Regions from separate parts of the Kitasatospora nipponensis genome, predicted to be linked through region 4. Evidence: riboswitches for the same ligand, from Rfam matches in the RefSeq annotation. Region 4 holds a riboswitch; each other region holds the start of a gene.
What was found. Region 4 has a riboswitch for S-adenosylmethionine ahead of ABD323_RS21760 (aminotransferase class V-fold PLP-dependent enzyme). Riboswitches for the same ligand answer to the same signal wherever they lie in the genome.
Positions count from the first base shown of each region.

Region 1: it holds a riboswitch for S-adenosylmethionine, as region 4 does, so the genes downstream of both, ABD323_RS12960 (putative leader peptide) here and ABD323_RS21760 (aminotransferase class V-fold PLP-dependent enzyme) in region 4, are expected to answer to the same signal.
Region 2: it holds a riboswitch for S-adenosylmethionine, as region 4 does, so the genes downstream of both, ABD323_RS35650 (AAA family ATPase) here and ABD323_RS21760 (aminotransferase class V-fold PLP-dependent enzyme) in region 4, are expected to answer to the same signal.
Region 3: it holds a riboswitch for S-adenosylmethionine, as region 4 does, so the genes downstream of both, thrC (threonine synthase) here and ABD323_RS21760 (aminotransferase class V-fold PLP-dependent enzyme) in region 4, are expected to answer to the same signal.

Region 1 covers NZ_BAAALF010000035.1:20,053-27,332, forward strand. The annotation lists gene ABD323_RS12940 (amino acid ABC transporter ATP-binding protein) at 107-820, opposite strand; gene ABD323_RS12945 (amino acid ABC transporter permease) at 909-1,730, opposite strand; gene ABD323_RS12950 (ABC transporter substrate-binding protein) at 1,771-2,634, opposite strand; gene ABD323_RS12955 (GNAT family N-acetyltransferase) at 3,016-3,741, opposite strand; SAM riboswitch class IV at 4,224-4,338, shown strand; gene ABD323_RS12960 (putative leader peptide) at 4,375-4,497, shown strand; gene ABD323_RS12965 (LLM class flavin-dependent oxidoreductase) at 4,771-5,976, shown strand; gene ABD323_RS12970 (NtaA/DmoA family FMN-dependent monooxygenase) at 5,998-7,280, shown strand, end outside.
Region 2 covers NZ_BAAALF010000224.1:240-7,519, reverse strand. The annotation lists gene ABD323_RS35675 (GNAT family N-acetyltransferase) at 1-1,100, opposite strand, end outside; gene ABD323_RS35670 (pyridoxal phosphate-dependent decarboxylase family protein) at 1,217-2,647, opposite strand; gene ABD323_RS35665 (hypothetical protein) at 2,761-3,885, opposite strand; gene ABD323_RS35660 (GNAT family N-acetyltransferase) at 4,112-4,651, shown strand; gene ABD323_RS35655 (alkaline phosphatase family protein) at 4,664-5,578, opposite strand; SAM riboswitch class IV at 5,854-5,965, shown strand; partial or broken gene ABD323_RS35650 (AAA family ATPase) at 6,263-7,280, shown strand, end outside.
Region 3 covers NZ_BAAALF010000044.1:16,734-24,013, forward strand. The annotation lists gene ABD323_RS15155 (HD domain-containing protein) at 1-148, shown strand, start outside; gene ABD323_RS15160 (hypothetical protein) at 200-559, opposite strand; gene groL (chaperonin GroEL) at 719-2,341, opposite strand; gene ABD323_RS15170 (cold-shock protein) at 2,651-2,854, opposite strand; gene ABD323_RS15175 (MoaD/ThiS family protein) at 3,403-3,681, opposite strand; gene thrC (threonine synthase) at 3,774-5,054, opposite strand; SAM riboswitch class I at 5,072-5,201, opposite strand; gene ABD323_RS15185 (glucosyl-3-phosphoglycerate synthase) at 5,339-6,367, shown strand; gene ABD323_RS15190 (alpha,alpha-trehalose-phosphate synthase (UDP-forming)) at 6,372-7,280, shown strand, end outside.
Region 4 covers NZ_BAAALF010000080.1:24,988-32,267, reverse strand. The annotation lists gene ABD323_RS21785 (C40 family peptidase) at 1-813, opposite strand, end outside; gene ABD323_RS21780 (NYN domain-containing protein) at 980-2,491, opposite strand; gene ABD323_RS21775 (hypothetical protein) at 2,645-2,926, opposite strand; gene ABD323_RS21770 (rhomboid family intramembrane serine protease) at 3,123-3,947, shown strand; gene ABD323_RS21765 (Lrp/AsnC family transcriptional regulator) at 4,026-4,307, shown strand; gene ABD323_RS21760 (aminotransferase class V-fold PLP-dependent enzyme) at 4,352-5,713, opposite strand; SAM riboswitch class IV at 5,769-5,888, opposite strand; gene trpD (anthranilate phosphoribosyltransferase) at 6,016-7,089, opposite strand.

The sequences.
Region 1 (7,280 bases), on a different contig from region 4:
GACCGTTTCCCCGGTGGGAACGGCCAGCCGCCACGACCGCCGCCGCCCGCCCCTGAGGTCCAGGAGCGGACGGCGGAGTCCCGCGGTGGCGGCGGCCGCGCGGTGCCTACAGCACGTCGGTGAGGAACTGCCGCAGGCGTGGGCTGCGCGGGTCGTCGAACAGCGCCTGCGGGGAGCCGGACTCCACCACCACGCCGTGGTCCATGAAGGCCACCCGGTCCGCGACCTCGCGGGCGAAGCCCATCTCGTGGGTGACCACCACCATGGTCATGCCCGCGCGGCCGAGCTCCGCCATCAGGCCCAGCACACCCTTCACCAGTTCGGGGTCCAGGGCGGAGGTGGCCTCGTCGAAGAGCATCACCTGCGGCGCCATCACCAGGGCCCGGGCGATGGCCACCCGCTGCTGCTGGCCGCCGGAGAGCCGTCCGGGCCGGGTCTGCGCCTTGTGCCGCAGGCCGACCAGGTCGAGCTGGCGCAGTGCGGTCTCGTCCGCCTCCTCGCGGGAGAGGCCGCGCAGCCTGCGCAGCGGGAGGGTGAGGTTGCGCAGGACGCTCAGGTGCGGGAACAGGTTGAACTGCTGGAACACCATGCCGACCTGCTGGCGCAACAGGTTCGGGTCACGCTGCAGCACGCTCCCACCGTCGAGCAGCACGTCCCCGCGGTCGGGCTCCAGCAGCCGGTTGACGGTCCGCAGCAGGGTCGACTTGCCGGAGCCGGACGGGCCGATGACGCAGAGGGTGTCGCCGCGCGGTACGTCGAGGTCCACGCCGCGCAGGACCGGGTTGCCGCCGAGCGACAGGTGCAGGTCGCGGGTGGCCAGGCTGACCGGGGAGAACGGCGCGACGGCGGTGGCGGGTGCGGCGACGGCGGGGACGGCCGCGACGGACGCAGTAGCAGAGGTTCGCTGGTCAGGCACGGGAGACCCCCTCGGCAGCGGAAGCGGCAGCAGCAGCGATGTCGGCGGCACGGTCGGACCCGGCCGTACCGGGTGTCGCTCCCGGACCGTCGGCGGGCTCCTCGACGACCCGCCGCCCGTGCCGCAGCCGCCGGTCGACCAGGTTGACCAGGTGGGTCAGCGGCACCGTGAGCAACAGGTAGAACAGCCCGGCCAGCACCAGCGCGGACTCGTTGCCGGTGTTGGCCGCCGCGTCCTGGCCGATCCGGAACAGGTCCCGCTGACCGGCCGTCAGTCCCAGGAAGTAGATCAGGCTGGAGTCCTTGATCAGCCCGATCAGCCGGTTGACCCAGGCCGGCAGCACCCGCCGGACACCCAGCGGGATGATCACCAGCCACATCGCCGCGGGGTAGGAGAACCCGAGGGCGCGCGCAGCCTCCAACTGGCCCGCCTCCACGCTCTGGATGCCGGAGCGGAAGATCTCGCCGAAGTACGCGGCGGCGATCAGCGAGAGCGCCAGAATGCCGAGCGGGTACGGGTCCGGCCCCCAGATCGCCAGCCCTTCGGGCGCCAGACCGACGCCGATCAGCAGGATGGTGACCACCGCCGGCAGGCCGCGGAACACGTCGGTGTACAGCCGGGCCGGCCAGCGCAGCCAGCGGGCCCGGGCCGTCCCCGCGACCGCCAGCGGCAGGCCCAGCAGGGTGCCGGCGGCCGCGGCGGACACCGAGAGGATCAGCGTGTTCGGCACGCCGGTCGTGAGCAGGTCGGAGATCGCGGCACGCATCGATCCCCAGTCGAAGAACGTCTGCGCCAGCACGCCGAGCTGGTCCACGTCGTCCCCCTTTCAGTGGGTCGCGGGAACGGAGGGTCGGTCAGGGGGTCGAGGTCGGCGAGGCGCCGGCCCCGGTGACCGGCGGGAAGGTGACCGACCCGTTGCCGGGCTTGAAGTCGGCCGGCACCGGGCGTCCCGGGTAGTACTGCTCCTGCAGCCTGGTCCAGGTGCCGTCGGCGATCACCTCGTCGAGGCCCTTGTTGAGCGCCTCCAGCAGCTTGGGGCGGTCGTGCGCCACCGCGAAGGCGGTCGGCGCGGGGCTGAGCCGCTTCTGCGCGAGGACCACCTTGCCACCGCTGTCCGCGGCGCTCTTCTCGCCGATCTCGGCGGGCGAGATCCAGGCCTCCGCCATGCCGGCCTTCAGCTGGTTGATGGCGCTGTTGTAGTCGGGCACCCGCACCGGGTTCAGGTTGTTCTTGGTCGCGTAGTCGTCCTGCACTGTGCCCTGGACGACCACCACCCGCTTGCCCGCGAGCTGGTCGAAGTCGGCGAGCGGGGAGCCGGCGGGGACGTCGAGGCCGAAGTAGCCGAAGTCGTAGCCGTTGCTGAAGTCGACCGTCTTCTTCCGGGCCTCGGTGATGGTGATGGACGAACTGCCCACGTCGAACTTGTGGTTGGCGACCTGGGAGAGCAGCGCCGAGAAGTCGGTCGAGGCGAACTGCACCTTGAGCCCGACCTTGGCGGCGACCGCGGTGAACAGGTCGTTGTCGAAGCCGGTGAACTTGCCGTCCTTGAGGTAGACGTTCGGCGGGGCGTCGGAGAGCGTGCCGACGTGGATCGTGCCGGCCTCGGTGAGCTGGTACGGGTTGCCGGCCGAGCTCGTGGACGAGCTGCTGCCGCAGGCGGCGACCGACAGCAGCGAGGCGACGGCGGTGAGGGTGGCGAGGACGGTGCGGGAACGCACGGGAGCTCCTGAGGACAGGGTGGCGCGCGGCCGGGCGCATGCCGGACCCGCCCGGGCGTCGACGGACCGGTCGAGGGAGCGGTCAGCGGAGCACGGGCACGGCGGCAGGGGCGAACGGCCCTACGCGGCAGGGTGATGGGTGAAGGGTGGGCCGAGCGGGCGGCCGAGGGGCGGGACGGTCGCAGGCGGCGTCAGCGCACGCCCGCGGATGGGGTCAGCGACCGGCGCGACAGCTCGTCGCCGTCACGCGGCGCAGGTCGATGTGCCTGCGAGTCACCAGAAATCCAGCCATGCGGGCACTATGCGTGGTGATCGGCCCGCGCGTCAAATCCCTGTTCGAACCGCTGCGCCGGCGGCTGCCCGCCGCCGTGAAGCCGCCCGTCAGCACGGCCCGTTCGGGGTGCGGACCAGCAGGAAGGCGGTGCGCCGCCGCAGGGTGAATCCGATCGACTCGTAGAGCCGGATGGCGCGGGCGTTCGCGGCCGCGGTGTGCAGGAACGGGGTGTCCCCGCGGTCCCTGATGCCCGCCGCCACCGCGCGGACCAGCCGGGTGGCCAGCCCCCGGCCACGGTGGTCCGGGTCGGTGCAGACCGCGCTGATCTCCGTCCAGCCCGGCGGCCGCAACCGCTCGCCGGCCATGGCGACGAGCCGCCCATCGTGCCGCAGGCCCAGGTACCGGCCGAGCTCGATGGTGCGCGGCAGGAACGGGCCCGGCTGGGTACGGGCGATCAGGTCGAGGATCTCGGGCACGTCGTCGGGGCCCAGGTGCACCGCCTCCGGCGCCGGCTCGGCCCGCAGTGCGGTGTCGACCAGTTGGACACCGGCGATCAGGTCCACGACCTGCCACGCGTGCGGTGGCGTGGTCGTCCCACTGACCGGGGTGAGCGTTCCCGGTCCGACCAGGGCGGCGAGGTCCTCCCAGGCGCGGGGGTCCTGCGGATCGGCGAGGGCGGTGAACGGGGAGACGTCCGTCGGGTAGCGGGCGGCCCGGCCGACGCGCTCGGCGAACCGGGCGTGCGGGCCGGTGAGCGCGGCCCAGGAGGGGTTGTCCAGGAGGTGCGGCGCGAGCGGGCACGCCGACTGCGGAGGGCGGGTACTGGTAGGCATGCTGACGCTCCGTCAGGAGTTGGTGCTCGGCAGGCCGGGCGAGTTGACCTGCGAGGCGACGGGGGCGAAGTCACCCGGGGCGTTCCGGGGCACGCCACGACGCGGGTGGCCATGGACGGGGAGAGCACGCCGCGGAAGGCGTGCGTCAGGAGGCCGTCAGCCCCGACAGAGGGCGCTGCTGACCCGGAGCAGGTCGATGTGGCGACTCAGGAACGCCGCGGCGCGACCGTGGCGGCGCCATGCGGCCATCCCCGGACCTGCGTACATCGCCGTCACCGTCGCCGTTCCGCCCGCAGCGGGGCCTCGCACTCACCGAACCGAATCTCCTTCGGTCGCTGGTCGGTCAAGGTAGGCGCACCGCGCGAGGAATGTCAACGCCCCGACGGTCGTGGCCCAAGTGCCTTGACCGGCAGGCCTGCTGAATCGCTGTTCGGCCTGTTCAGGATTGTGCCGAACGCCGGTGTCGGGTTACGGTGCAGCCAGGTCATGAGTGTCAGCGTCAAGCCCTGGCTTGCTGCACGGCAACCCTCCTCCAAGCGGCGGGGTGCTCCAGGTGACGACCAGGCGGTGCCGAGGACGGTGCCGCAAGCGCGGGCTCGCGGTGGCGAGCGGATCGGGACGGAGGTGACGGCGGTGCGGCAGACCCCTGAGCGGTTCGCGGTCATCACGGTCGACGCCCGGTGCCGGGTCACCACCAGGTACTCGCGGCGTCACATCGATCTGCAGCGGGTCGCCACCGCGCTCTGTCCGGCGTAGGCGTACGCCCTGGTGCGGCCCGTCGGCACGTCCCGGCCCGCCGCCTAGCCCGCACCCCTGCCTACACCCGCACCCCCGCCCCGCCCGGCCTCAACCCGCCGTGCCAACTACCCGTGGCAGCGGCTTCGTTCGCGGTGCCACGTCGCCGGCCGAGCCGGCGGCGCGGGCCGGCGCGGGGACCACGCACGGGCAGCGCCGCGGCAGCGCGCGGGCCGTGCCGAAGCAGCCCGCGACAGCGCGGCGACAGCCCCCCGAACAGGAAGCGGAACACCCGTGCCCGACACCCCATCACCCCTGCACCTGGCCGTGGCCCTGGACGGCGCCGGCTGGCATCCCGCGGCCTGGCGCGAGCCCGAGGCGCGGCCCGACGAGCTGTTCACCGCCCGCTACTGGGCCGACCTGGTCACCGAGGCCGAGCGCGGCCTGCTGGACCTGGTGACCATCGAGGACTCGCTGGGACTGCAGTCCGCCCTCCCCCTCGAGCCCGACGAGCGGACCGACCAGGTGCGCGGCCGGCTGGACGCGGTCCTGATCGCCGCCCGGGTCGCACCGCTGACCCGGCGGATCGGCCTGATCCCGGCCGCCGTGGTCACCCACACCGAGCCGTTCCACCTCTCCAAGGCGATCGCCACCCTCGACCATGTGAGCTCCGGGCGCGCCGGGGTCCAGGTCAGGGTCTCCGGCCGCCCCGACGAGGCCGCGCACTTCGGACGCCGTTCGCTGCCACCCCTGCGGATCGAGGACCTCGACTCGCCGGCGCAGCGGGACCTGGTCCGGGACCTCTTCGCCGAGGCGGCCGACTACGTCGAGGTCCTGCGACGGCTCTGGGACAGCTGGGAGGACGACGCCGAGATCCGCGACGTGGCCACCGGCCGCTTCGTCGACCGCGCCAAGCTGCACTACATCGACTTCGAGGGCAGCAGGTTCAGCGTCCGCGGGCCCTCGATCACCCCGCGCCCGCCGCAGGGCCAGCCCGTCGTCGCCGCGCTGGCGCACCGCGACGAGCCCTTCCGGCTGGTCGGCCGCTCGGCCGACCTGGGCTTCGTCACCCCGCAGGACGCCGGGCAGGCCCGGTCGATCGTCGCCGACATCCGCGAGGCCCAGGCCGCCGCGGGCCGGGCCGACGAGACGGTGCACGTCTTCGGCGACCTGGTGGTCCTCCTCGACGACACGCCCGGCGCCGCCGCCGACCGCAAGGCCCGCCTGGACGAGCGGGCCGGCGCCGACCACCCCGGCGACGCGCTGTTCTTCACCGGCACCGCCGTCGAACTCGCGGACCTCCTGGAGGAGTTGCAGCGCAGCGGCCTCACCGGCTTCCGCCTGCGGCCGGCCGTCCTGCCGCACGACCTGGAGCAGATCACCCGCCGTCTGGTGCCCGAGCTGCAGCGCCGCGGCGCCTTCCGCACCGCCTACGAGGCGCCCACCCTGCGCGGGCTGCTCGGCCTGCCGCGCCCCGCCAACCGCTACACCTCCGTCTGAGCCGGAAGGACCGCACGCGCCATGAGCAAGCCCGTCAAGCAGATCCATCTCGCCGCGCACTTCCCGGGCGTGAACAACACCACCGTGTGGAGCGACCCGGCCGCCGGCAGCCAGATCGACTTCAGCTCCTTCGTCCACCTCGCCCGGACCGCCGAACGCGCCAGGTTCGACTTCCTCTTCCTGGCCGAGGGGTTGCGGCTGCGCGAGCAGAACGGGGAGATCTACGACCTGGACGTGGTGGGACGGCCGGACACCTTCACCGTGCTGGCCGCGCTGGCCGCCGTCACCGACCGGCTCGGCCTGGCCGGGACCATCAACTCCACCTTCAACGAACCCTACGAGGTGGCCCGCCAGTTCGCCTCCCTGGACCACCTGTCGGCCGGGCGCGCGGCCTGGAACGTCGTCACCTCCTGGGACGAGTTCACCGGCGAGAACTTCCGCCGCGGCGGGTTCCTGGCGGAGCGGGACCGCTACCAGCGGGCCCGCCAGTTCCTGGCCGCGACCTGGGAGTTGTTCGACTCCTGGCGGGGCGACGAGATCGTCGCGGACAAGGCCTCCGGCGTCTTCCTGGGCGACCCGCGGGCCGGCCGGTTCGAGCACCACGACAGCCAGTTCGACATCACCGGCCGGTTCACCGTGCCGCGCAGCCCGCAGGGGCGACCGGTGGTCTTCCAGGCGGGCGACTCCGAGCAGGGCCGGGAGTTCGCCGCCTCGTCCGCCGACGCCATCTTCAGTCGGCACGGCACGCTGGAGGCGGGCCAGGCCTTCTACGCCGACGTCAAGGCACGCCTCGCCCGCTACGGCCGCTCCCCCGACGCCCTGAAGATCCTGCCCGCCGTCACCTTCGTCCTGGGCGACACCGACGCCGAGGCACAGCAGAAGGCCGAGCTGATCCGCCGTCAGCAGGTGAGCGGCCAGAGCGCGATCAAGCTCCTGGAGCAGCTCTGGAACCGTGACCTCAGCGGCTACGACCCCGACGGTCCGCTGCCGACCGTGGACCCGCTGCTCGGCGAGCACACCGTCGCCCGCGGCCGGGCCTCGGTGCGGATGCACCGCGACCCGCTCGCCGTCGCCGACCAGTGGCGCGCGCTGGCCGAGGCCAAGAGCCTCTCGATCCGGGAGCTGGTCATCGAGGTCACCGGACGGCAGTCCTTCGTCGGCACCCCGGCGCACGTCGCCGAGGCGCTCAACGCGTTCGTGCAGGCCGACGGCAGCGACGGGTTCATCCTCGCCCCGCACCTGACGCCCGGCGGCCTGGACGAGTTCGCCGACACCGTCGTCCCGCTGCTCCAGGAGCGGGGGGT
Region 2 (7,280 bases), on a different contig from region 4:
AGGTGGTCGAGGTAGCGGTCCGCGTCGGCGACCGGGCCGTGGTAGCGGCGGCGCAGCGTGCCGGTCGAGCAGCGCCGGTGCATGGCCAGCGCCCGGGCCTTGTCGGCCGGGTCGGCCCGGCGCACCGTCAGTTCGTCGCTCCGCGGGGCGTCGCCCTCGGCGTCGCCGACCGGCAGCCGCAGGTGGTCCTCGACCTTGGGCACCCGCGGCCCGAGCACCGCGTCCAGCTCGACCAGGGCCTTGGCCCGGGCGAACTCGGTGGGGGTGAAGGGCAGGTGCGGGCGGGAGAGCTCGATCAGCTCGCCGCCGGGGGCGGCCAGCCGCATCAGGTGGCCCCGCAGGCTGGGGGCGACCCGATCCGCGAGCGGCTCCGTGCCGTGGCCGGTGGCGGCGGCGGGGAACTGGCGGATGGTGACCTGGCCGAAGAGCCGGCGCAGCGCGACCGGCAGTTCGGCGGCGTCCAGCGCGGTGCGGGTGGCCAGGCCCAGCACGTGGGTGGGCACGTCGACCAGGTCGTGCGCGTCGGCCGGATCGGTCCAGATGTCCCGCCCGCCGGCCCGGGCGACCACGCCGGCCAGCTCGTCGCGGGGCACCGAGCGCGGGGCCCGCAGCAGGAACTCGTCCACGGTGGCGTCCGGCAGCGGGTGGGTCTGCAGCGAGATGATGCTGATCCGCAGCTCGGCGAGGGCCGAGCAGATGGTGGCCAGGCTCCCCGGGGCGTCCGAGACGGTGGCCCGCAGCCGCCACAGCCGGGTCTCCTGCGGCAGGCCGGTGGCCGCCGGCCCCTCGTCGGGCAGCGGATCGGGGCCCGGCGCGGCGTGCGGCCGCCGGTGGGCCCACCAGGAGTGGAACACCGCCGTGGCGATCAGTGCGGCGGCGGACCCGGCCAGCAGCACCGGGCCCTGGTGCCCGTGCACCACGACGTTGGCGATCAGGTCGGCGGCGCAGACCGCGAGGAAGGCGGCGGCCAGCTCCACGCTCTCGCGCCGCCAGTGGCCCGCTCTGGCGCGGCGCCGCTCGGCGCGCGAGGGGCGGCGGGCGTCCGTGGCGGTGGCGGCCGACGCGGCCGGCTGCTGGGCCGAGGAAGTCGATTGAGTCATGCCCTCACGATGACGGACCGGTGTTTCACGATCACGAATGCGTTATGACCGACTGGTAAATGTCTGCCGGGCAGGTAACAGTCCTGGTCAGTGGCGCCGGTCCGGGACGACCGGTGCTACTGGCGGGTAGTCAGTTCGGCTGCCGCCGCCCGGACTTCCGCCAGCAGCACGTCCAGGTCGCGTTCCGTGGTGGTGGCGTTCAGCAGGCAGGCCCGGACCGCCTCGTGCCCGCCCAGCACGGTGCCGGTCAGGAAGGCCCGGCCGCGCCGCTGCACGGCCGCCGGCAGCGCCTGGTTGAGGGCGTCGAGGGCGGCCGCGTCCAGGCCCGCCGGGCGGGCCCGGAAGGCCACGATCGAGGTCTCCACCGGCGCCATCAGCTCCAGCGCGGGATCCGCCCCGACCAGCTCGCCGAGCCGGCGGGCCAGGCGGGTGCAGGTCGCGATGTCGGCGGCGATGCCGTCCCGGCCGCGGTGCGCGATGGTTGCCCAGACCTTGAGCGAGCGGAACGGACGGGTCTGCTCGGTGCCGTACTCGGAGAACCAGCCCAGCTGGTCGCCCTCCTCGTCGCGCAGGTAGGCGGGGACCAGGCTGAAGGTCTCCCGCAGCGCCTGCGGGTCGCGCACCAGCGCGCAGCCGCAGTCCACCGGGACGCCGAGCCACTTGTGCGGGTCCAGGGCGAGCGAGTCGGCCCGCGCCAGGCCGGCGTAGCGGTGCGCGATCTGCGGGTCCAGCACCCCGAAGGCGCCGTACGCGCCGTCCACGTGCAGCCACAGGCCCTGCTCGGCGCAGACGTCGGCGATCGGCTCGAAGCGGTCCACCGCGCCGGTGTTCACCGTCCCGGCCGAGGCCACCACCAGGAACGGCAGCCGCCCCGCCGCGCGGTCCTCGGCGACCGCCGCGCGCAGCGCCCGCGGATCCAGTCGCCCTTCGGCGTCGGTGGCCAGCACCCGCAGCTGCCGGCTGCCCAGGCCCAGCAGCTCGGCGGCCTTGCGGACGCAGGAGTGCGTCTCGCCGCTGACGTAGCCCACCAGCGGGGGCAGCCCGGCCAGGCCGTCGGCCCGCACGTCCCAGCCCGCGGCGGCCGCCGCCCGGCCGCGGGCGGCGGTCAGGCAGACGATGGTGGCCATCGAGGTGCCCGAGGTCAGCAGGCCGCCGCCGGGCGGGTGCGGGAAGCCCACCAGCTCGGCGATCCAGCGCACCACGGTGCGCTCCAGGTGGACGTCCGCGTGGTCGCCGCCGGCCGAGCTGGGGTTCATCGCGGCGGCCGTCAGGGTGGCCAGCACCCCGGCCTCGGCGGGGGCGGAGTTCACCCAGCCGAAGAACCGCGGGTGCCCGTTGCCCATCGGCGCGGGCAGCACGTCGGCGGCGACGGCGGTCAGCAGCTCGTCCAGCGGCCGGCCGGCGTGCGGCAGGGGCGCGGTCAGCAGTGCCTGGCGCGCAGCGGGGTCCATCGGCTGCCAGACCGGACCGGTCGGGACCGCCGCCAGGTAGTCGGCGACCAGGTCGGCGGTGCGGTGGGCGGCGTCGCGAAAGGGCTGCTCGGGCATGGCGCCGATGGTACGTCGCCGGTGCCACCGGCCCACCGCCCGGGCGTGGGCGACGGCGTCGTGAGGGGGTGCGGGGGTGGCCCGGCGCGGGCGCGGGGCGGGTGGGCGGCCGGTCAGTCCAGCGAGCCGGACAGGTGCGCGGAGGAGCGGCAGTCCCGGGCGATCTCCTGGTTGGTCAGCTTGGCGCACAGGCGCTGGGAGGCGCCCGCGTCGGTGTAGTTGACGGTGTAGTAGCTGACCATGCCGTCCACGCAGGCCTTGCGCTGCCAGCCGTCGGCGGCGCTGGCGCACTGCTGGCCGACCCAGTCCTCGCGGTCCAGGTTGTACTTCATGGTGCGCGAGCCCACCCCGCGGCTGCAGTCGTTCGCGCCCCCGGTGGCCTGCGCGTTCAGGCACCACTTGAGGGCCTGGGCGTAGACGTCGGGGTGGTTGGCGTAGTCGTGCGAGGAGAGGTAGAAGGTCGGCGCGTAGAAGTAGCAGGCGGACTGGAAGAGGGCCGGCTGCTCGGGGCACGGGTAGAGCGGCTCGGCGGCCAGCTTGTCGGCCGGCACCAGGGCCTTGGCCTTCTCGTCCTCCTCGTCCGGGCCGAAGAGCTGCATGAACAGGCCCTCCGAGCAGGTGACGATCCGGCTCTGCGAGCCGAACTCGCTGCACAGGTCGCGGGCCTTGGCCACGTCCTGGTTGGCGACGAACATGGTGCCGTGGCCCACGCCGTGCACGCACGGGCCGCTCATCGCGGGCTGGCAGAGCTTGAGCAGGTCCTTGGCCGGGTCGCTGGAGGCCGCCAGCATCTCCTCGACCGCGCCGTGCAGGTAGCCGGCCGCGCAGGTGTCGTGCGGGAAGGAGAGCACCTTGGCGAAGTCGTGGTTGTAGCGCTTGACCGCCGCGTGGCCCAGCTCGTGGGCGATCGGGTGGCAGAAGCGGACGGTGTAGGGGAGCTTCTTGGTGATCTGGTCGAGGTCGGCCAGCGCCACCCCGGGATCGGTGGCGTCCATCTCGGCCATCAGCTTGTTGCGCAGGGTGCTGCGGGTCCACACCGCCGGGTCGCCGGTGGGGGAGGGCGAGCCGGCGCCCGGTACGACGGCCGGGCGGGCGGCGGTGGAGCCGGCCGCGGCGGGTGCGCCGGCCGAGGCGGCGGGCGCCGCGCTCGGCGGGGTCCACTGCGTGACGGCCACCGCGCCGAGGCCCAGAGCCCCGAGCAGGAATGCGGTGAGAATCGCAAAGATGCGCGGGTGCATGACGGCTCAGTTCCCCCGGTGATCGAATTGGACGGACACCCGCTCATCCTCGCCTGTGCCCGACCGATTCCCGACATCGGGTGCGCCGTTCGGGGTGTCGTGCCGCGCCGATCGGCGCAGTGCGATAGGGCCTCTCGACCGGGGGTCGGGTGCGGGCGCTGTGGCACCATGCGGGTGGGGCCGTGAACGTCCCCGGCCCCACCCGCACCCACCTGGAGTAGCACGGATGGCAGACACCTCCTCTGACCTGGTCTTCCGCCCCGCGACGGCGCAGGACATCGCCGCCCTCGTCGACCTCGTGGAGTCCGCGTACCGCGGCGAGGCCAGCCGGGCCGGCTGGACCACCGAGGCGGACCTGCTGGACGGCCGGCGCACCGACAGCGTCTCGGTGGCCGAGACGCTCGCCCGGACCGACACCGAGGTGCTGCTCGCCGAGCGTTCCGGCGAACTGCTCGCCTGCTGCACGGTGGAGCGGCGCGGCGCGGGCGGCGCGTACTTCGGCATGTTCTCGGTGCGGCCCGCGCAGCAGGGCGGCGGGGTGGGCCGGGCGGTGCTCGCCGAGGCCGAGCGCTACGTCCGCGAGGAGTGGGGTGCGGCGGAGCTGGAGATGACGGTGATCGTCCAGCGCGCCGACCTGATCGCCTGGTACGAGCGGCGCGGCTTCGCGCGCACCGGCGAGCTCTCGCCGTTCCCGTACGGCGACGAGCGGTTCGGCATCCCCAAGCGCCCCGACCTGGCCTTCGAGCGGCTGGTCAAGGCGCTGTAGCGGACGGGGCGGTCAGCCGACCGGGACCGGTGCCGGCTGCCCGGCGGGGACGGGCGCCGCGACGGGCGCGGGGGTGAAGGGGCGGCCGTCCAGCGTCCAGTGCGGGTCGGGGACGATCTCCAGTGCGGCGTACACGTGGGCGGCCACGTCCACGTGGCGGACCTCGGCCACCGGCGCGCCGGGCAGCAGGCCCGGGCCGCTGGCCGCCACCCAGGCGGTGCGCTCCAGCTCGCTGCGCCCGCCGTGGCCGCCCTGGTCGAGGTGGCCGTGGTCGGTCACCACGATGACCGTCCACTCCTCCTCGGCGTGGTTCGGCCGCTCGCGCAGGGCCGCCAGCAGGCGTCCGAGCCGGGCGTCGGCGGCCAGGATCGAGGCGCGGTACTCCTCGCCGCAGCCCAGGAAGTGCGCCGTCTCGTCGACCGCGCCGAGGTAGACGAAGGTGGCCTGCGGGTCGTCGTCCCCGCTCAGCACGGTGACCGCCTCGGCGGTCACCCGCTCGTCGCAGACCTCCCAGGCCTGCGGGGTGTCCTCCAGCGGCGCGATGTAGGAGAGCCGGCCGGGCGCCGCGAAGAGCGGGCCGCCCTGCCGGGCCAGGAAGAGCGGCTCCCAGCCGCCCACCGCGAAGGTCCGGCGCCGGTGCGTGGCGGCCAGCCGGGTGGTGAAGTCCGGGAAGACGTCCAGGCGGTGGCCGCCGAAGTGGTTGCCGAGGACGCCGTGCTTGGCCACCGTCACCCCGGTGACGACGGTCGCCCAGCACGGGCCCGACATGGTCGGGGTCGCCTCGTCCACCACCACCGGGGCCAGGAAGCCGGCCGCGGCGACCGCGTCGAGGTGCGGGGTGGCCAGCTCCGGCAGCAGGTCGAGGCGGACGCCGTCGATCCCGACGACCAGGACACGGCGGCGGCCGGCGGGCCAGAGGCTGGACACAGGGGGACTCCGATCGGTCGGGTCACGGCACGGGGGCGGGGTGGCCCGCGCGGGAGATCCGCAGGTGGGCGGGGCTCGACGGGCACCCTAACCGCAGCGGGCGGGCCCCGGGAGGGGGCGGAGGGGCCCGCACCGGTGGCCCCTTGGGGAGGAGCTCGAACAGTTCTCCTGGAGTCCCCCTGGTGTTCGCCTGGAGGTGGGGTCGCGTTCCGGTCCGGCGCGGCGTCAGGCCGCTCTGATTGACGGGCTCGACACGGCGTTCGTACACTCGCACCGGCGATGAATGTCAGCCATGGGCCCCGGCCGGCTGACTGGCAACCCTCCTCTGCGGTGGGGTGCCCCGGGGATAAGCCGGGCGGCATCGAACGCATGCCGCAAGCGCAGCACGTCCTGGGGCGGGGATGGAGACGGTCATGCAGCAGCCGAGCGGCGCGAGTTTCGCTGTCCGGCTCCGGCTGGTGGCCAGGCTGGACATCGACCTGCTGCGGCACGCCAGCTCCCTCTGTCGCTGAGGCCACCCCTCCCGCGAGGCCGTCGGCCGCGCGGGGTGTGTCCGCCCCGGCCAGTGCGGTCCGGGCGGGCGGGATCCCCCCTCACCTTCACGTTCCGTCAGGTCCGGCCCTTCGCACGGCGGGAGCGCAGCGACGCGCCCCCGGACCGGTGCGCCCTGTTCCAGGAGTACGGATGTCCACGATCCTCGCGCGTGCCGCGCGCGAAGTCCCCAGATCGCTGCCCCCGGGCCGCGAACGCGAGTTCGGCCGGTTGCGCGAGGCGCTGGACCGCTGCCTCGGCGGCGCCGGCGGCGTGGTCGCGCTGAACGGCTCGGTGGGCAGCGGTCGCAGTGAACTGCTCGACGCCTTCTCGGAGTTGGCCGCCGACCAGGGGGCCAAGGTGCTGGTCGCCACCGGCTCGCCGCTGGAGCGCGAGTTCCCGCTCGGGCTGGTCCAGCAACTGCTGCAGAGCGCCGGTCTCACGCTCGGCGCCGACGACCCGTGGCAGCTGCCGGACCAGCCGGACCCGGCGCGGCCGGCGCACCAGCCGCGGCTGGACCAGCGCACCCTGCACCTGCTCTGCGCGCGGATCCTCGCGCTGGCCGAGCGCGCGCCGGTGCTGATCGCGGTGGACGACCGGCAGGACGCCGACGTGCCGTCGCTGGAGTTCCTGCTCTACCTGGTGCGGCGCACCCGCAGCGCCCGGGTGCTCACCGTGCTCAGCTCGCGCGAGACGATGACCCCGCCCAACCCCTTCTTCGAGGTCGAGCTGGCCCGCCAGCCGCACCACGAGCGGGTCCGGCTGGGACTGCTGCCGGTCGAGCTCGTCGCCGACCTGCTGACCGAGCGCTTCGGCGCGCGGGCCGCGGCCCGGCTGACCCCCCAGGCACACGCGCTGACCGGGGGGAACCCCTTGCTGGTACGGGCCCTGATGGAGGATCAGGGGGCGCCGACGGAGCGTCAGGTGGCGGGAGCGGCGGTGCACGGTGCCGCCGTACACGGTGCCGCGGCGGTGGCCGACGGCGGGCCGGCTGAGCTGCTGGTGGGCGAGAGCTACCGGCGCGGACTGATGAACTGCCTGCACCGGATGGACCCGCTCGCGCTGCGCTGCGCGCGGGGCGTCGCGGTGCTCGGCCCCGGCGCCGAACCGGCGCAGCTGGCCGAACTCCTCCTGCTCGCACCCGACTCGCTGGCCCGCGCCCGGTACCTGC
Region 3 (7,280 bases), on a different contig from region 4:
CCGGGAGCGGGCGAGGATCCTGCGCCAGCTGCTCGCGCTGCCCGCGCTCTACCGCACCGCCGCGGCGCACCGGCGCCACGACGGGCAGGCCCGGGCCAACCTGGCGGCCGAACTCGCCGAACTCGCCGAGCCGACCGGGCCGGCCTAACCGACCGAGCCGACCGAGCCCGCGCGCTGAGCGGCGGGCCCGCGGCGCGGCTCAGACCAGCGCGCCCACGGCGGCCACCACGATGCCCTGCTTGCCGCACACCCAGTGCGGGTCGGGCCCCAACTCCGGCTCCACGCCGAGCGCGTGCGGATCGCCCTGGTCCGCGCAGGCCGCGCAGAGCGGCCAGCGCCCGTACGCCTCCAGCAACGCGTCCTGCACGTCCTGGGCGACCAGGCCGAGCACGAACTCGGCGCCGTCCGGCCACTGCTCCAGCCACCAGCGCCGGTGGGTCACCGCGTCCTCGACCAGCGAGACCACGGCGGCGTCGGCGACGTCCCGGGCGGCGAGGTCGGCGAGGACCAGCGCCCGGGCGCGGTGCAGGGCGTCTTCGATATCCGGCATACCCGCCATTCTCCCGCACGCCGGGGCACGTCGTGCCACGTCGGGCCACGGGCCGCCACGTCCCACCGGCGCCGCGACCGCACCCGCCAACGCCGACAGGGCGGCCTCCCGGAGGAGGCCGCCCTGTCGGACGATCAGACCAGCTGGTCCCGAATCAGCGATTCAGGATCAGAAGTCCATGTCACCGCCCGGCATGCCGCCGCCGGCGGCCGCGGCGGCCTTCTCCGGCTTGTCGGCGATGACGGCCTCGGTGGTGAGGAAGAGCGCCGCGATGGAGGCGGCGTTCTGCAGCGCGGAGCGGGTGACCTTCGCCGGGTCGATGATGCCCGCGGCGATGAGGTCGACGTACTCGTTGGTCGCGGCGTTCAGGCCGTGGCCGGCGGGGAGGTTGCGCACCTTCTCCACCACGACACCGCCCTCGAGGCCGGCGTTGATCGCGATCTGCTTGATCGGGGCCTCGAGCGCCACGCGCACGATGTTGGCACCGGTCGCCTCGTCGCCCTCGAGCTCCAGCTTGTCGAACGCGACCGAGGCCTGCAGCAGCGCCACGCCACCACCGGCGACGATGCCCTCCTCGACGGCCGCCTTCGCGTTGCGAACGGCGTCCTCGATGCGGTGCTTGCGCTCCTTGAGCTCGACCTCGGTCGCCGCGCCGGCCTTGATGACGGCCACGCCGCCGGCCAGCTTGGCGAGGCGCTCCTGGAGCTTCTCGCGGTCGTAGTCCGAGTCGCTGTTCTCGATCTCGGCGCGGATCTGGTTGACCCGGCCGGCGACCTGGTCGCTGTCGCCGCCACCGTCGACGATGGTCGTCTCGTCCTTGGTGATGACCACCTTGCGGGCGGTGCCCAGCAGGTCCAGGCCCGCGTTCTCGAGCTTGAGGCCGACCTCCTCGGAGATCACGGTGCCACCGGTGAGGATGGCGATGTCGCCGAGCATGGCCTTGCGGCGGTCACCGAAGCCCGGGGCCTTGACGGCGACGGACTTGAAGGTGCCACGGATCTTGTTGACCACCAGGGTCGACAGGGCCTCGCCCTCGACGTCCTCGGCGATGATCAGCAGCGGCTTGCCGCTCTGCATGACCTTCTCGAGGAGCGGGAGCAGGTCCTTGACGGAACCGATCTTGGAGTTGGCGATCAGGATGTACGGGTCGTCGAACGACGCCTCCATCCGCTCCAGGTCGGTGGCGAAGTAGGCCGAGATGTAGCCCTTGTCGAAGCGCATGCCCTCGGTGAGCTCGAGCTCCAGACCGAAGGTGTTGCTCTCCTCGACGGTGATGACGCCTTCCTTGCCGACCTTGTCCATGGCCTCGGCGATGAGCTCGCCGATCTGGGTGTCGGCGGCCGAGATGGAGGCGGTCGAAGCGATCTGCTCCTTGGTCTCCACGTCCTTGGCCTGGGCGAGCAGCTGGTCCGAGACGGCCGCGACGGCCTTCTCGATACCGCGCTTGAGCGCCATCGGGTTGGCGCCGGCCGCGACGTTGCGCAGGCCCTCGCGAACGAGCGCCTGGGCCAGCACGGTGGCGGTGGTGGTGCCGTCGCCCGCGACGTCGTCGGTCTTCTTGGCGACCTCCTTGACGAGCTCCGCGCCGATCTTCTCGTAGGGGTCCTCGAGCTCGATCTCCTTGGCGATGGAGACGCCGTCGTTGGTGATCGTGGGGGCGCCCCACTTCTTCTCAAGGACGACGTTGCGGCCCTTGGGGCCCAGCGTCACCTTGACGGCGTCGGCAAGCTGGTTCATGCCGCGCTCAAGGCCGCGGCGAGCTTCCTCGTCAAACGCGATGATCTTGGCCATCGGAAGTGGTCCTCCAGGACACGGTCGACTGCTCGGACCAGAGGTGCCCGCGACGGACGGCCCTGGTATGCGGGGGTCCTGTCCCCTACCGCTCCCGGGGGCCTCACCGGCCGGTCCGTTTGTCACTCTCAAGCTGAGAGTGCTAACGCCAATGATTAGCACTCTCGCATGGCGAGTGCAAGCTCTATGGGGCAACGCGCCAGAACGGCGGCAGGCCCGCACCGGGTCCCCAGCGGGGACGGGTGCGGGCCTGCGCCGAACAGAACCGACCAGCTCAAGGCCGAGCCGAGGCTCCGAGGTTCGGAAAGGTCAGACCGCCGCGCGGACCATGTCCGCCTGCGGGCCCTTCTGCCCCTGGGAGATCTCGAACTCGACCCGCTGGCCCTCCTCGAGGGTGCGGTAGCCGTCCATCTGGATCGCGCTGTAGTGGACGAACACGTCCGCACCACCGTCGACCGCGATGAAGCCGTAGCCCTTCTCCGCGTTGAACCACTTGACGGTGCCCTGAGCCATTCCGAACTCCCCTAGTGCTGTGCTGGCCCTTCACGTGCCCGCAGGTCGCGGGCCCGGGTCTGGTCGGACCGCTCCGAAGGAAACCCCCCTGGGCGCGATCCTTTACGCCGCACCAGCCCACCCCCGAGCGCCAGTTGGCGCTGGCGAAGCAGGCGAGTGCGTCGACCGCGGCTGAATGTATCCGCATCGGCGCCCTCTGCAACAGGCCCACTCACCGCAAATTCGGTCGGGCCGCTAAGGGATATGCGGGGAGGAATGCGACAGAAGTCTGCATTCCGGCCGGGACATAGCGGACGAAAACCGCGAATTGTCCAAAGAATTCTGACGAGTCGCCGACAGGCCTCGGAGGAGAGCACGGAAGCCATGTCTCATGGGACGGACACCACCCTATGCCCTGCCGGCGACCGGCTCGGACCGCGCGCCCCGCGCGGGGCCTCCGGGCCCCGGACGCCCCGCAGGGCGCCGCACCGGCCGGCCGGTGGGCCGGATGGCACGACGCCCTGCGGGGGTCGTGAACGGGGCGCTGTGCCCCGGGGACTGAGTCCTCGTCAGCAGCCGCCGGCCACGGCCGGGATGATCGAGACGCTCGCGCCGTCCGCGATCTCGGTGGCCAGCCCCTCGGCGAAACGCACGTCGTCGTCGTTCACGTAGACGTTCACGAAACGGCGCAGCTTGCCTGCGTCGTCCAGCACGCGGGCGCTGATTCCGGCGTGGTTCTTCTCCAGGTCGGCGATGACCTCGGCCAGGGTGGCGCCCTCGGCACTCACCTCGGCGGATCCGCCGGTGTAGGTGCGCAGGATGGTCGGGATGCGGACGGTGGCACTCATGGGGGATCTCCTCGTTTGCAAACTTTGCAAAGCTGGTCAGGACGCCGGCGGACAGCCCGCTGCCCGCAGCGTCGAAACGGGGCGGCCGACGGTCAGGAGGACGCCAGGCCGGCGGCCCGGAAGGACTCCAGGGTCGGCCGGATGGTCGTGGTCAGCCCGGCGTCCGAGACGGCGTCCAGCGTCTTGAGACCGTCCCCGGTGTTGATCGCCACCGTCTCCTTCGAGGGGTCCAACTGACCGCTCTCCACCAACTTCTTCAGCACGCCGATGGTCACGCCACCGGCCGTCTCGGCGAAGATGCCCTCGGTGCGGGCCAGCAGCCTGATCGCCTCGACCACCTCGGCGTCGGTGACGTCCTCGACCGCGCCCCCCGTGCGCCGCGCGATGTCCAGCACGTACGGTCCGTCGGCCGGGTTGCCGATCGCCAGCGACTTGGCGATGGTGTCCGGCTTGACCGGGCGGATCACGTCCAGGCCGGCCTTGAAGGCCGTGGAGACCGGCGAGCAGCCGGCCGCCTGGGCCCCGAAGATCCGGTAGGGCCGGTCCTCGACCAGGCCCAGCTTGATCAGCTCCTGCAGGCCCTTGTCGATCTTGGTCAGCTGGGAGCCCGAGGCGATCGGGATGACCAGCTGCTCCGGCAGCCGCCAGCCGAGCTGCTCGCAGATCTCGTAGGCCAGCGTCTTGGAGCCCTCGCCGTAGTACGGGCGCAGGTTGACGTTGACGAAGCCCCAGCCCTCGCCGGCCGGGTCGCCGATCAGCTCGGAGCAGAACCGGTTCACGTCGTCGTAGTTGCCCTCGATGCCGACCAGCTCGCCGCCGTACACCCCGGCCATGACGACCTTGCCCTGCTCGAGGTCGTGCGGGATGAAGACGCAGGACTTGAACCCGGCCCGGGCGGCCGCCGCGCCCACCGCGCCGGCCAGGTTGCCGGTGGAGGAGCAGGAGAGCGTGGTGAAGTCGAAGGCCCGGGCGGCCTCGATCGCGCAGGCCACCACCCGGTCCTTGAAGGAGTGGGTGGGGTTGCCGGAGTCGTCCTTGACGTGCAGCTGAGCGGTGAACCCGAGCTCGCGGCCCAGGTTGTCGGCCTTGACCAGCGGGGTCCAGCCGGGGTTCAGGTTGGGCTTGCCGGCCACGTCCGCGGGCACCGGCAGGAGCGGGGCGTAACGCCAGATCGAGGCCGGGCCGGCCTCGATCCGCTTGCGCAGCTCGGCCGCGTCGTAGCCCTCGAAGTCGTAGGCGATCTCCAGCGGGCCGAAGCACTCCAGGCACGCGAAGCTGGGACCGAGGGGGAACCGGGTGCCGCACTCACGACAGGACAGCGCGGTGGCGGGTCCGAGGTCGACGGTGGTCGAAGCAGGGGTAGCGGTAGCCATGATGGCGGAGGCCTCTCTCCTCATCTTCCCCGTGACGCGGTCGCGCCACAGGCCGGAATTGGCACCTGTCCCGCCGGGCCGAAGGCGCCGGACGAGAAGGTTGCCGGGACGTCGACGGGCCGTTCCCTCAGTCCCTCTGGATGAGCTCTGTGAAGTTGTGGTCCTGCTCGGCGACCGACCCCGGCGTGCGAAGGTCTGATCGCGGTACGAAGACTGTATCCGAAGGCCGGGACGCAGACCCCGGGTGTCCGCAACGCGAGACGCTTTCTACAAGGAGTGAGATCTTGCCTGCCGAGCCGAACCCCGCGCTCCTTCCGGAGGCCGCCAGCTGGCTGAGCCGCCGGTCCTGGACCGCGGCCGAACGACCCGTGACCGACCTGCTGGCCGCCAAACGGGCGGCCGGGGCGGCCGGCACGGTCAGCGTGGTGCTGCCCGCGCTGGACGAGGAGTCCACGGTCGGTGAGATCGTCCGGGTGATCCGCCGCGAGCTGATGGAGCGCCTGCCGCTGGTGGACGAGCTGGTGGTGGTCGACTCCGGCTCCGCGGACCGCACCGCCGAGGTGGCGGCCGCCGCCGGCGCCCGGGTCGTGCACCGCGACGCGATACTGCCGCGCCTGCCGGCGGTGCCCGGCAAGGGCGAGGTGCTCTGGCGCTCGCTGCTGGTCACCCGCGGCCAGATCGTCTGTTTCGTCGACGCCGACCTGCGCGAGTTCGACCCCGTCTTCGTCTCCGGGATCGTCGGCCCGCTGCTCACCGACCCCGCGATCCAGCTGGTCAAGGCGATGTACGACCGTCCGCTGGAGACCGACGGCGCGGTGGTGCCGGCCGGCGGCGGACGGGTCACCGAGCTGGTCGCCCGGCCGCTGCTCAACCTGCACTGGCCGCAGCTGGCCGGCTTCGTGCAGCCGCTCGGCGGCGAGTACGCGGCCCGCCGCTCGCTGCTGGAGCGGCTGCACTTCCCGACCGGCTACGGCGTGGAGCTGGGCCTGCTGGTGGACGCGCTGGAGCTGGTGGGCCTGGACGCACTCGCCCAGGTGGACGTCGGCGTGCGCCACCACCGCCACCAGGACGGTCAGGCACTGGGCCGGATGGCCGCGACCATCTACCGCACCGCACTCGAACGGTTGGACCGCACCCACCGGTTGAAGGCCTCCGACGACCTGGCCCGCCCGGTGCTGACCCAGTTCTCCCGCTCCGCGCGGACCAGCGGTTTCATCGCCCACAGCCACCCGGTGACCGCCGTGGAGCGCCCGCCGATGATCGAGCTGCCGGAGTACCCGACGTTTGGCACCGGTGGACCACGGCAAGGTTGAAGACATGGCCGATCTCACGAGTGCTCGTGTCCTGGTGGCTTCCAACCGGGGTCCGGTCTCCTTCAGCAGCGGGCCCGACGGGTCGCTGACGCTGCGCCGCGGCGGCGGCGGGCTGGTCTCCGGGCTCTCCGCGATCGACGATCCGAACGCCGTCTGGGTCTGCGCGGCCCTCGGCGAGGCGGACCGCGCGGCCGCCCGGCGCTCACCGCAGGGGCGGCTGGACCGCGGCGGCTTCGACGTCGGCCGGCAGGCCGTCCGGATGCTGGACATCGATCCCGAGATCTTCGACCTGGCCTACAACGGCGTGGCCAACTCCACCCTCTGGTTCGTCCACCACCTGCTCTACGCCACCCCGACCTCGCCCGCCTTCGACGCCGGGTTCACCAAGGGCTGGGCCGCCTTCGAGGCCTACAACGCGGCCTTCGCCCGGGCACTGGCCGACGAGGCGGCCCCGGGCGCGGCGGTGCTGGTGCAGGACTACCACCTCACCCTGGTCCCCGCGCTGCTGCGCGAGCTGCGCCCCGACCTGCGGATCGGCTACTTCCTGCACATCCCGTGGGCCCCGGCCGACTACTTCCGGCTGCTGCCGGACGCGGTCGCCGAGGCGGTGCTGACCGGCGTGCTGGGCGCCGACCGGGCCGGCTTCCACACCCGGCGCTGGGCCGAGGCCTTCGCCGACTGCTGCGCGACGGTGCTCGGCGCCACCGTGGCGGGCCGCGGGGCGGGCGACGGCGCCGAACTCACCGTCGAGTACCGCGGGCGGACCACCCGGCTCGGGGTGCACAGCCTCGGCGCGGACGGCGAGTTCCTGCGCGAGCGGGCGCAGCGCCCGGACGTGGCGGAGCGGCTCGCGGCGCTGCGCGCCCAGGTGGGTGACTGCCGCACCGTGGTCCGGGTGGACCGCACCGAGCTG
Region 4 (7,280 bases):
CAGCGAGACGCCGGCCTGCGCGTAGGCCCACTGCATCAGACCCGAGCAGTCGAAGGTGCCCGGGCCGGTGGCGCCCCAGACGTACGCGTGGCCCAGCTTGCTCAGCGCGGCGGTGACCGCGGCGCCCGCGTAGCCGGAGACCGGCGGCAGGGTGGTCAGGTCGACCCGGGTGTCGCTGCGCGAGGCGCGGTCGGCCGCCTGCAGCGCGGCGCGGTCGGCGGCGCTCAGCGAGTTGAGCAGCTTCTGCGCGGCCGCCAGCTTGGACTGCACGTCCGCCTTGGCGTCGTTCAGCTCCTTGGTGGAGCGGTCGAGCTCGGCGAGCGTGTCGGCGGCTTCCTTCTTCTCCTGGTCGAGCTTGCGCTGCTCGCCCTGCAGGGCCTTGAGCGCGTCCGTCTCCGTGGAGGTGGCCTGCGCCATGCTGGACGCCTGGTCCAGGTAGCCCTTGGGGTTGGAGTTGAGCATCAGCACCACGGCGGGGTCGATCCCGCCGTTGCGGTACTGGTCGCCGGCCACCGCCGCCAGCCCGGACTGCAGCTGGGTCACCTGGTCCTGACCGCGCGCCACCTCGTCCTGCAGCTGGGCGGCCTGCGCCCGCAGCTGGTCCCCGCGCTCCTTGAGACCGTTGTACTTCTCGGAGGCGGCTTCCTGCTGGTTGTTCAGGTCGTCGATCTGGGCCTTGACGTCTTCCTTGCTGGGCTTGGGATCGGCCCACGCGCCGGTCTGCGCGGACAGCGCGACCGCGGTGGCCGCAGCCGCGGTGAGCACGGTGACTCGAGTGCGGCTCGGCTGCTTGGGACGGCGGTGGGACGCCAAGGGACTGCTCCTTCTTCTGCCGGTCTCACCCGATCGGATGAGTGACCGGAAAAATAGGTTTGACGCCAGACCCTAGTGAAGATCACATCTTTGCGCCACTCCCCTGCCGCCATGAACTACCTTCGGCGGAGCGGCTTTCACCGACCCTTCACGCCGCGCGCGCCGGTCAGGTGCGAGCCAGCCGCTTCAGCAGCAGGACCGAGGCCACCGGGCGGGCGCCCGCCTTGCGCACGCCGTCGGCCACCTCCCGGTCCGCCGAGACCACCACCACCGGGCGCCCCTGCGGCTCGGCGCGGACCAACTGGCGGATCAGTTCGTCCGCGGTCTGTCCGGTCCGGCTGAACCGCACCCGCACCCCGCGCGGCGGCGCCATGATCACCGGCACGTCCAGGTCCTGCCCGTCGAAGACACAGGTCACCTCGGCCTGGGTGCGCTGGGCCAGCATCGCCAGACCGCCCAGCAGCCGCAGCCGCTGCTGCTCCAGCGGCAGGGTCGGGTAGCCGGTCTTGGTCACGTTGTAGCCGTCCACCACCAGGTGCACCTGAGGGATCGCCAGCAGCTGGTCGAGCAGCGCCGGGTCGTCCTCGGCCAACCCGCGCCGGGCCACGTCGTGCGGCGAGGCCGAACCGGGGACCACCGCGTCCACCAGGTCGGCCGGGTGCAGCTGGGTGACCGGCAGCGCCAGCTCGCGCTGCAGGCCCTGGGCCGACTGCAGCACGGTGTCCAGGAGCAGCCGCAGCCGCATGTCCTCCACGCTGCGCCCCTCGCGGACCGAGCGGCGGCTGGTCTCCAGCGCCGCCTCCAGCTCGGTCACCCGGTGCTTGAGCCGGCGGTTCTCACTCTCGGTGACGCCGCGCTCGGTGGCCGCGGCCGCCGCGGCCGCGTCCAGCTCGGCCGCCAGCTTGCGGCTCTCGGCCTGCGCCCGGCGGGTGTCGCTCTCCAGGCTGCGCAGCTTCTTGCGCAGCGTCTCCAGCTCCTTGCGGGACCCCTCGCCCTCGGCCCGCTGCCGCTCCAGGTCGTGGCGGGCGGCCGCCCACACCCCGGCCAGCTCCTCCTGGAGCTTCTCCACCAGCCGGGCCGCCTCGGCCGCGGCGTCCTCGGCGCCGGCCCGTTGGGCCTGCTCACCGGCCTCGGTGACCAGCTGCGCCCAGCCGCGCGGGCGCAGCAGGTAGGCGGCGGCGGCCACGTCCAACGGCTCGGCGGCCCCCGGGACCTGGCCGGCCTCCAGGGCCTTGACCAGGTCGGGCTGGCCCAGCCGCAGCCGGTCCGCTATCCGCAGCCGGAAGACCGGCTCGGCCTCCAGCGCGGCCGCCAGCGCGGTGCCGGCGTACTTGGCGCGCCGGGCCGGGGTGAACTTGGCGTACGGGCGCAGCGTGGTGGGCAGCTCGGTGACCGGCAGGCCACCGAGCGCGTCGGCGGCCAGGCCCACCACCCGGCGGCGCACGCCCTCCGGCAGCGGCCGGTCCAGCTGCTCGCCGGCGCCGGGCTCCTCGTCGAGCCGCCCGTCACCGTCGGCCGGCCCCTGGTCACCGGCCGGCCCGTCGTCCTCGGGCCGCCCGTCCCCGGGCTGCTCCGCGGCGTCCGGTCCAGGCGCGCCCAGCCCGTCGGGGCCGGGCTCGTCGACGGCGACAGCGGGCGGCTGCCCCTGCGGCTCAGCGGCCTCCCTCGCTGCGTCCATCGCGTCCTCGGCTCCGATCCTGGTCTGCGGGGCATCCCGGCCGGCGTCCGGCCACCCCTGACTCACCGCTCTGTGCAATTGTCTCGTGCGCGGCGTCCCGGGGACACCACGCCACTCGCCGGCACGCGTCGCCTCACCGCGCCGGCGCGACGCTCACCGCGCGGTCTCGGCGCCGTCGCCGCTCTCGGTGACCGCGGCGGCGTCCGCGTCCGGCCGGGCCACCAGCTCGACCTGGTCGACCGCGTTGCACCAGCGGCAGCGCACCGACTCCAGGGTCTCGGCCAGCACCTCGGTCTCCTCCACCGTCGGCTCGCCCGCCAGGTCCAGGTGCACGTACTCGACCACCCGCGAGGAGCGGGTCACGTCGAAGCGCGTCAGGTTGCCGCACAGGGTGCAGCGCCAGCGGGTCTCGGCGGTGGGCGCGGGGACGGTCATGAGGCGGGGTCCTCTTCTCTGGTCCGGGGTCCGGGCCGCTGCTGTGGCCAGGCCCCAAGCCTAGGCCCTGGGGCTGTGACACCCTCCACCGGATACCGGTTCCCACCTGCGCCGGGGCCGCTCGAACGCGCGCGCGGTAACCCGGTCGCAGCACAGCGCGGTGTCGCGGCCGGCCCGGCGCGGAATGGATCGGCGCATGACGATCCAGCAGCAGTCGCCGGCCGGCCCGGACACCGCCCCGCGGCCCGGCGGCGCCCCGGCCCCCCTGGTCAGCTACCTGCTGATCGTCGTCAACTGCCTGGTCTTCCTGGCCGGCCCGGACGGCGTCAACCCCTCCTACGGGGCGAGCACCGCGCAGCGGGCCTGCGCGGCGCAGCGCTACCAGCAGCGGTGGGGCGCGGTCCCCGCCGAGCTGCTGAGCGACCGTCCGCTGACCGCGGCGCAGCTGGCCCGGACGGCCCCCGCGGTGGCCGACTGCCCGGCCCGCGCCACGCCCGGCAAGATCCCGGTCCTGTCGGTGCTCAGCTCGCTCTTCGTGCACGGCGGCTGGCTGCACCTGCTCGGCAACATGCTCTTCCTCTATGTCTTCGGTCCCGGGCTGGAGGAGCGCCTGGGCCGGTTCCGCTTCCTCGGCTGCTACCTGGCGCTGGGCGCACTGGCCGCCTACGGCTACGCGCTCACGACCGCCGGCGGCGCCCAGGCGCTGCGGCCGCTGGTCGGCGCCTCCGGCGCGATCTCCGCGGTGCTCGGCGGCTACCTGCGGCTCTACCCCAGGGCCCGGGTCACCGCGCTGGTCCCGATGCTGCTCTTCCTGCCGCTGCGGCTGCCGGCCTGGCTGGTGCTCGGCCTCTGGTTCGCCGTCCAGTGGTGGTCGGCCGGCCAGGCCGCTCCGGGGGTGGCCTACCTGGCCCACGTAATCGGCTTCGCGGCGGGGTACCTGACGGTCTGGGCCGCCGCGGCCCGCGGCCGCCTGCCCGCCCGCCCCGACTCGGCGGCTGCCGGTGGCGCCGCCGGGCGCTGAGCCGGCCGGCACCCGCTGCCCCGCCTCCCCTCCACCAGTACGGTGGTCCCGACGTCCCCCGGCCCCAGGAGCCCCGCCATGATCACCGCCATCGTGCTCATCAAGACCAGCGTCGACCGGATCCCCGAGATCGCCGAGGCGATCGCCGCCATCGACGGGGTGAGCGAGGTCTACTCGGTGACCGGCGGCTACGACCTGGTGGCGATGGTGCGGGTGCGCCGGCACGACGACCTGGCCGACGTGATCCCCGGCCGCCTCAACAAGGTGCCGGGCGTCGAGCACACCGAGACCCAGATCGCCTTCCGCACCTACTCGCAGCACGACCTCGAAGCCGCCTTCGCGCTGGGCCTGGACGGCTGAGGGGCGGGCGGCCCACCACGGGCCGGCCGCCCCCGCCCGCCGCGTCAGCGCCGGGTGTCCGCCACGCAGCGCCCGCCCTCGTTGCGGTAGCTCCAACGCGCCCCGTCGGTGACCAGCTCGCGCACCGCGGTCAGGAAGCGGTCCAGGTGCTCGTCGGGGGTGCCGGCGCCGAAGCTGACCCGGATCGCGTTCAGGCTGCGCTCGCCGGGCAGCGAAGGCTCCGGCGCCCCGCACTCGGAGGGCGCCGCCTCCTCGCCCCCGAGCAGCGTGCGCACCAGCGGGTGCGCGCAGAAGAGCCCGTCGCGCACGCCGATGCCGTACTCGGCGGAGAGCGCGGCCGAGAAGTGCGAGCTGTTCCAGCCCTGGACGACGAAGGAGAGCACCCCGACCCGGGCCGCCTCGGTGCCGAACAGGCTCAGCACCCGGACCTCGGGGATCTGCGCCAGGCCCGCCTGCAGCAGGTCGATCAGCTGCTGCTCGCGGGCCTGCAGGGCGTCGAAACCGGCCTCGGTCAGCGCCCGGCAGGCGGAGGCGACGGCGTAGGCGCCGATCACGTTGGGCGAGCCGGCCTCGTGCCGGGCCGGTCCGCGCTGCCACTCGACGGCCACCGAGCCGTCCACCTCGCGGGCCACCGTGCGGCTCGCGCCGCCGCCGGCCAGGTACGGCTCGGCCGCGTCCAGCCAGTCGGCCCGGCCGGCCAGCACGCCCGCGCCGAAGGGGGCGTAGAGCTTGTGGCCGGAGAAGGCGATCCAGTCGACGCCGAGCTCGCGCACCGAGACCCGGTGGTGCGGGGCGAGCTGGGCGGCGTCCAGCACCACCCGGGCGCCGTGCCGGTGGGCGACCTCGGTCAGCTCGGCCACCGGCCACAGCTCGCCGGTCACGTTGGAGGCGCCGGTCACGCAGAACAGCCGCGGCCCCTCGGGGTTCGCCGCCAGCGCCTCGTCCAGCGCGGCGACCGCCTCGGCGTGCGAGCGCGGGGCCCGCAGGTAGCTGACGGTCAGGCCCTCGCGGCGCCAGGGCAGCAGCGAGGCGTGGTGCTCGGTCTCGAAGGCGAAGACCCGGGTGCCGGCCGGCAGCACGCCCGCCAGCAGGTTGAGCGAGTCGGTGGTGGCCCGGGTGAAGACCACCTGGTCGCCCTCGCGCAGGTCCAGGAACTCCTCGACGGTGCGCCGGCTCTGCTCGAAGAGGTCGGTGGATAGCTGCGAGAGGTAGCCGGCGCCGCGGTGCACGCTGCCGTAGTAGGGGGCGTAGGCGGCCACGTCGTCCCAGACCCGCTGGAGGGCCGGGGCGCTGGCGGCGTAGTCGAGCGCGGCGTAAACCACCTTCTCGCCGCTCACCAGCGGGACCTCGACGTCGGAACCGAGGACGGCGAGCGGGGCACAGACGGATGCGGAGACGACGGACATGGTGAGGCACTCCCTCGGGGGTTCTGGACCCCGGGAGTGCTGATGAGACACCGGTGGTCCGCGCTTGCCGGGCGAACCTATCGTCGCCTGGCCCGGTCTTCACCCAGGGCACCCCGCCACGGACGGAGGGTTGCCGGACAGCAAGCTGGGGCTTGTCGCGCTGTCACTCATGACCTGACGAAGACTGTAGGCACCCGGTCGAGGAGTGGTCAAATACCGTCCCGCCATTCGGACCAGTGGTGGGACGGCGGACGGCGCGACGGGCCGGCACCGATGTCCGGTGCCGGCCCGTCGGGGCTCGCTCAGCGCGCGGTGGCCTCGGCCCAGCGCTTGAGGGTGTCCTGCGCCGCGCCCGTGTCGATGGCGGCCGCGGTGCGGACCATCGCCGTCGCCAGCTGCTCCACCAGCGGGGCCTCGGTCAGGTCGAGCGCGACCAGGGCCGCCGCCGAGTTCAGCACCACGGCGTCGCGCACCGGGCCGCGCTCGCCGGCCAGCACCCGGCGGGCCACGTCCGCGTTGTAGCCGGCGTCCGCACCGCGCAGCTTCTCGAGGCCGACCAGCTCGATGCCCAGCTCACGCGGGTCCAGGGTCACCTCGGTGACCTCCCCGCCGCGCACCACCCAGACCTGCGAGGTGGAGCAGACGGTCAGCTCGTCCAGGCCGTCGTCGCCGCGGAAGACCAGCGCGCTGGAGCCGCGCCGCGCCAGCACGCCGGCGATCAGGCCCGCCAGCCGGGTGTCGAAGCAGCCGACCGCGTGCGCCGTCACCTTGGCCGGGTTGGTCAGCGGACCGAGGATGTTGAAGGCGGTGGGCACCCCCAGGTCACGGCGGGCGGGAGCGGCGTGCCGCATCGCGGGATGGAACCTGGCCGCGAAGCAGAAGGTCAGCCCGACCTCCTCGGCCACCTCCGCCACCCGCCGGGCGTCCAGGTCCAGCCGGATCCCCAGGCGCTCCAGCACGTCGGAGGAGCCGCTCGCCGAGGAGGCCGCCCGGTTGCCGTGCTTGACCACCTTGGCGCCGGCCGCGGCCGCGACGATGGCCGACATGGTGGAGATGTTGACGGTCTTCGCCCGGTCGCCGCCGGTGCCCACGATGTCCACCGCGGGTCCCGGGATGTGCAGCGGCTCGGCGTGGGCGTACATCGCCTCGACCAGACCCAGCACCTCGTCGACCGTCTCGCCCTTGGCCCGCAGCGCGACCATGAAGCCGGCCACCTGGGCCCCGCTGGCCTCGCCGCTCATGATCCGGTCCATCGCCCAGGCCGCCTCGGCCTGCGCGAGGTCGGAGCCGTCCAGCAGCGTGCTCAGGATGTCGGGCCAGGTGCTGACCACCTGCGCGGGGTCCTGACCGCCGTTCGCAGGGTTCACATTCACCATGGCCGACTCCAGCTCGCGTCCGTGTAGCGCCGAGGGGCCCGCGGCCCCGGAGAACGCTGCCAGCCTAGCGATCGGGCACCGGCCGCCGTCCTGCCCCGCGCGACCCTTCTCTCCTGCTGAGACGGCCCGCCCGCGGCCGTGTCCTCCCGCGTTCCGACCGGCGGGACGGACCTTGTCCGACCCTCGGGACG